Regions from separate parts of the Thainema salinarum CENA647 genome, predicted to be linked through region 2. Evidence: predicted binding sites of a transcription regulator. Region 2 holds the regulator's gene; the other holds the start of a gene.
What was found. The regulator NtcA, encoded in region 2, controls nitrogen genes in cyanobacteria. The targets are predictions, from matches to a motif close to TTTGTANNNNNNNNTACAAA.
Positions count from the first base shown of each region.

Region 1: the regulator NtcA is predicted to act here: its motif matches at 1,745-1,764, upstream of rpoD (RNA polymerase sigma factor RpoD).

Region 1 covers NZ_JBYJZJ010000022.1:4,552,609-4,555,739, reverse strand. The annotation lists gene gloA2 (SMU1112c/YaeR family gloxylase I-like metalloprotein) at 1-191, opposite strand, end outside; gene rpoD (RNA polymerase sigma factor RpoD) at 389-1,498, opposite strand; gene AC286M_RS26665 (hypothetical protein) at 2,107-2,436, opposite strand; gene AC286M_RS26660 (GDP-L-fucose synthase family protein) at 2,763-3,131, opposite strand, start outside.
Region 2 covers NZ_JBYJZJ010000022.1:751,799-754,929, reverse strand. The annotation lists gene fabI (enoyl-ACP reductase FabI) at 1-657, opposite strand, end outside; gene ntcA (global nitrogen regulator NtcA) at 1,083-1,754, shown strand; gene AC286M_RS10095 (DUF3084 family protein) at 1,976-3,131, shown strand, end outside.

The DNA.
Region 1 (3,131 bases), 3.8 Mb from region 2:
GGTGGCTGTGGAAATGAGAAGAGTTCAATCTGAGCCTGATCGCCGACTTTGAGATCGAGTTTGTATGAATCGCGGTCTTGGCGATAGGTTTCGCGAATAATCGGCAGTCCTAAAATTTCGGTGTAAAAGCGTTTGGACGTGGCATAGTCGGAGCAAATGATGGCAACGTGATGGATTTGCTGTAGGTTCATACGTCTAGCGTGGCACTACGCCCGCAGGTTAGGACTTACATTTTTAGGAAAGCTGCGCTCCGCGTGGCTTTCCTAAAAGTATCAGTTTTACTTGAACGCATAGCGCTGTATTAAAGAATTATCAAAAACAAAAGGGCTTGACCGGAGCCAAACCCTTCTGGAAATTGTGTAACTGATTGTGTAGTTACCTGTAGCTGTTAGCGAATGTATTCTTTCAGCACGCTGTTGCGATTCGGATGACGCAGTTTCCGCAGTGCCTTAGCTTCAATTTGGCGAATTCGCTCACGGGTCACGTTGAAGATCTGGCCGATTTCTTCCAGTGTCTTCATGCGGCCATCGTCCAAACCGTAGCGCAAACGCAATACATCGCGCTCACGCGGGCTGAGGGTACCCAGAACCCCTTCCAAATCTTCCCGCAACAGGCTCTTGGAGACTTGATCCTCAGGTGTTTCACCATCGGATTCAATGAAGTCACCCAGACGAGAATCTTCTTCTTTACCGATGGGGGTTTCCAGTGAGATTGGCAGTTGAGCTGACTTTGCAATAAACCGCAGCTTCTCAATGGTCATCTCCATCCGGTCAGCGATTTCTTCCTCAGTCGGCTTGCGGCCCAGTTCCTGAGAAAGCAGCTTAGTGGTTTTCTTAATCCGAGAAATCGTTTCGTACAGGTGAACCGGCAGACGAATCGTACGAGACTGGTCTGCGATCGCACGGGTAATTGCCTGACGAATCCACCAGGTTGCGTAGGTTGAGAACTTATAGCCCTTTTCGTGGTCGAACTTTTCAGCCGCCCGAATCAAACCTAGACTGCCTTCCTGAATCAAATCTTGGAAAGACAGGCCGCGATTCATGTACTTCTTCGCGATCGAAACGACTAGCCGGAGGTTAGACTGCACCATCTTATCCTTAGCCCGACGCCCAATGTAGAGGCGACGGCGGAAATCATGGAGCGGCATGTCAACAGCTTCAGCCCACTCTGCGTCATTTGGTTCTCGATCCAAATCTTCCATGAGCTGTTCTCGAATACGTTCCAGCTCAAGCAAATCTGCGATTTTGCGTGCGAGTTCAATCTCTTCGTCAGCTCTGAGAAGCCGAATTCGACCAATCTCTTGCAGATAAAGACGAATTGAATCTTCAGTGTAGTGCTTCTTTTTTGTTTGAGTCCGACGTCGAGTTGCACGTCCTTTCGAACCCTTACCATCCTCAACTTGAGGCTGTTCGCCACTATCGCTACCATCATCTAATAAAACTTCAAGTTCGTTTTGAGGTTTTGCGATGGTTTCGAGTACTTCTTTGGCCTGGGTCATGCCGCGTTCCTCATGCTCCTTCAGTCATTACGGGATCCAGCTGTAACTGGAATAGTCATGTTGGCAACAATTCAAGCTCGAAATTAAGCTAATGCTGCCTAAATTTTTGCGTGATCGAATCCAAACAAAATTTGCTTGGGTCAGTTGTCAGAGTGGTCTATCCCTATTAGCTGCTTGGCAATACATTCCTATATTCTGAGCAGTAAATAATTTTGGATTCCCACTGAAATTGACGGGGTCTTTCCGATTGTAGCCTCTCTGACAAAAGTTGCATGTCTTAAGTCAGAAGTTTGCTTAACTCAGTATTCACACTGCTGAAGTATTCACCAGTGAAATGATAGAGTTTCCCTTCTGACAGAGACGATCTTAACCGAGAGCACACTATGGTCACCACTACCACTCAGCGATCTCGAAATTGACTCAGTGTTGATTCTGGAAAATATACTGATGCCACTCTAGCTTAGATCACCCACCCATCAAACGCCCAGAAATCGAGTGAATTGCGGAAGGGGCTACGCTATCTAGCTCATTTACTAAGTCTAAATCTAGAAAATTTCAGACGTAAATCACAATTTCTAATTGAAATTGCCAGGGTCTTTCAATTTGATTTATGTGTCTTCTGTTGAGACAGCATCTACCCAGGAGGCTAGATCGAGTTCCGATGAGGCGGTGAGGTTGTCTAAAGCTAGAGCTGCAACGCTTGAGCTGCGCAGATTTCCCCATAGGCTGCACTGTTTATCCGATAGAGTGAGAACCAGCGACGCTCCACGCTGACCGAGACGACAGGCCGTTTGAAAGACTTTCGCTCGTTCAGAGACATCGGCTGTGTAGAGCCGACAGAATAATTCTCCCCGGTAATTCATTCCTTCTTGGATGCGCTCGCTAAACCAAAATTTGAACGAATGAATTTTGGCCTCATCAACAATTTCAGGTAACACCGAGCCTTACCTCATACAGTGAAATTAGGGGCATATTCATCGCCACTAGCTAATACAATTGCTAGCTAAGCCGATGAGAGCGTTATAGAACTGAGTTAGGTAAAGCCTAGCTGTAATCTAGTACCAGTCAATGTGACCCGCTAATGTGAGTAAATGTAAGTATTTGATGACCAATACCGAAACTAAGCCGACTTGCTGGTAGAAAACACTTGTTAACAATTGATACCAGTTAGTTTCGAAGTCGGGGTTTTACTAGGTCAACTTTGCCTATATCTCTGTTGTAGCCGATCTGACTAGTTTTAAGCCCGAAGAAATTGTGAGAAACATCATTTAGCCGCCTGGTCGTGCTGACGATACCAGTCAATTGTGCGTCTTAGCCCTTCTCGGAAATCAACCTGAGCGGTAAACCCAAATGCCTGCTTGGCGCGTTCGGTATCTAAACAGCGCCGGGGTTGGCCATTGGGCTTGTCCGTTTGCCAGACGAGTTCCCCGTTGAAATCCATCAGTTCACAAATCAAGTTAGCAAGATCGCGAATCGAAATTTCTTCACCTGTGCCCAGATTAACCGGATCAGCAGCACTGTATGTTTGGGTAGCCATGATGATTCCACGAGCCGCATCTTCGGAATATAAAAACTCGCGAGTCGGGCTGCCGTCGCCCCAAACGGGGATCTGCTGCTCACCTCTCAGTTGGGC
Region 2 (3,131 bases):
GCGCAGGGGCGCTGTGGCTTCAACATGGTGAATCATGTCCAGAATGCCACCAACGGCAGAAGAGGCCAGCGTGCGAATCGGGCCAGCCGAAATGCCGTTGACGCGGATATTGGCTGGGCCTAGATCGGCGGCTAGATAGCGGACATTCATCTCTAGTGCAGCTTTAGCGATGCCCATCACGTTGTAGTTCGGAACTACTTTGACGCCGCCTAGATAGGTCAGAGTAACGATACTGCCGCCCTCGGTCATCAACGGCTTAGCGGCATTAGCCAACTGCACCAGAGAATAAGCACTAATATCTAGCGCGGTTTGAAATCCGGTGCGAGAGGTATCCACAAAGTTGCCCGTCAGGTCATCCCGATTGGCAAACGCAAGGCAATGAACCAAAATATCAACTCGTCCCCACTTTTCCTTTACCGCATCAAATGCCGCAGTTACTTGCTCATCGTTCTGCACATTTAAGGGGAGAAACAGGTCAGGATTGAGCGATTCAACCAGATCAGCCACTTTCTTTTCATGACGACCCCGCTCGTCCGGCAAGTAGGTAATGGCTAAATTGGCCCCGGCTTGATGGAGCTGTTGGGCAATGCCCCAAGCAATGGAACGATTATTGGCAATACCCGTAACAAACGCGTTTTTCCCTGAGAGATTTAGCATGGTCGTCCGTTTATGTCTGTAGTTCAATAGTCAACGTCTGTTCCCAATCCTCTCATGCCAGCTCATCAATTCGTGAGCGATCGCGATCGCAAATCATTTGGTCAGAAGAGTGGCTCAGTAGTCGGGCGATGCGCACCAACTACTTGCAACTCATTGCGCACTCTCAGAGTGACAAGGGATGGCAATATCCACACATAATCCAGTTTCTCCGCTTATGATTGAGGTGAATTATTGGCGTAAACCGAGAAAACCTTAGAAAATCAATCCCTATCCTTAAGAATATGTAGCATTTATCACAAAAAAGTGTTTCAAGAGTAGGTTTTAGTGGGTCTAATATATAGGCGTTGATACAGACGGTCTGTTTCGTCCCATACGTGTGGGTAAATACGTAAAACCAGCACAAACAGGTGGTAGGGCAAAGAGGTATGGTAGTGACGCAAGAGCGACCACTCGCGGATTTATTTAAGCAGCTCAGCGGCGGTATTTTTCCACCGGTAGTTGAGTCATTTGAACGAGGTAAAACCATTTTTTTCCCAGGCGATCCGGCTGAGCGCGTCTACTTTTTATTAAAAGGCGCAGTCAAGCTCTCGCGGGTCTATGAAGCGGGAGAAGAAATTACCGTAGCGCTATTGCGAGAAAATAGCGTGTTTGGTGTTCTGTCACTGATTACGGGCAATCGTTCGGATCGGTTCTACCATGCTGTCGCCTTTACTCCAGTGGAACTGCTATCGGTGCCGATTGAGCAGGTTTCCAAGGCCCTGGGTGAGCATCCGGAATTAGCCATGCTCATGCTGCAAGGTCTATCCTCGCGAATTTTGCAAACCGAGATGATGATTGAGACCCTCGCCCATCGGGATATGGGATCACGGCTAGTCAGTTTCCTGCTGATTCTCTGTCGCGATTTTGGCGTACCCAGCAAAGACGGTATTACGATCGATCTCAAGCTGTCCCATCAAGCGATCGCAGAAGCGATCGGTTCAACTCGCGTAACGGTGACCCGCCTGTTAGGTGATTTGCGCCAAGATGAGATGATTTCGATTCACAAGAAAAAGATTACTGTACACAATCCTGTCATTTTGAGTCGGCAGTTTACGTAGCCTGTGCGTCATTTGTTTATCGATCAGCGCAACACTGATTTGTCGTTGCCTTTTTGTTCTACAGTGAGCTTGTTCGCAATTGACCCCGAAGCTTGGCATTTAAACCTATGCTGGTAGAGGAACGTGGCTATATCTCACGTATAGATTGAAGCCGAGATCCTGACACTACGTCCATTGCGTCGATTGAACAGGCTGTTGCTGTAGGTTAACTAAACTCTTCCATGACCATAGGGTACGTCCTGATTGTGGCTATTCTCATTCTTGGCGGTGTGATCGCAACATTGGGCGATCGCATCGGCATGAAGGTGGGAAAAGCTCGGCTTACCCTGTTCAATCTGCGTCCACGGCAGACTGCGACATTGGTTAGCGTCATAACAGGCAGCTTGATTTCGGCCTCTACTCTGGGAATTTTATTTGCCGTCAGCAGCCAGCTTCGCAAAGGCGTTTTTGAGTTCGAAGAAGTGCAGACGGATCTGCGGGAGGCACAGACGGATCTCCAGCAGGTGCAGCGCGATCGCGAGCGAATCGAAGATGAACTAGAAGAAGCCCAGAGTCGTCAAAAGAAGGCGCAGCAGCGGCTGCAAGAAATTAATAGTTCACTCAACGCGGCAGTAGAGCGTCAGCAACAGACACAGGCACAGCTTAGTCAGACTCAAACAGAGCTACAGCAGAGCGAGCGCAGCTATGGTCAAGCCCAACGTCAACTGCGTCAGCTCTCTCAGCAGGAGCAGGAGCTACAGCAGGAAGTCCAGCAGCTTCAGACGGAACGACAGGCATTGATTGAGCGGGAACGGGAAATTCGGGCGCTGATTGAGGAGCGCGATCGCGAAATTGGCCAACGAGATACTGCGATCGCACGTCAGAAAAACTTACTGGAAGAACTGGAAGCCCAGCAGGATTATCTATCGACCGAGGTTAGACGGCTGGAGCAAGAAGCACAAGGACTGCGTCAAGGCAATGTGGCACTGGCTCGCAATCAGGTCTTGGCTTCGGGTGTATTTCGGGTTGAGCAACCCGAAGCAGCAGTGGATGCGATTCGCCAAATTCTTCAGGAGGCCAATCGAACCGCGCTTCGCGCCGTTTTACCAAACTTCAACGATCCAGAGCAGCAAATTATTTTTATTACGAACCCGGAAGTCCAGCAGCTTGTTGAACAGGTTGATGACGGACAAGCTTATGTAGTACGAATTCTGTCAGCGGCAAACTACTTAGTTGGCGAACCCTGCGTTTTGGAGGAGAACGATCCCTGTATTCAAGTATTTTGGGATGCCGTTCCCAATGACTTGATTTTCGACACAGGAGATGTTGTCGCGGCCACGCCTATTGAGCGCGAGAATTTAACGACTCAGGGCCTGCGAGAGCGATTGTATTTACTCT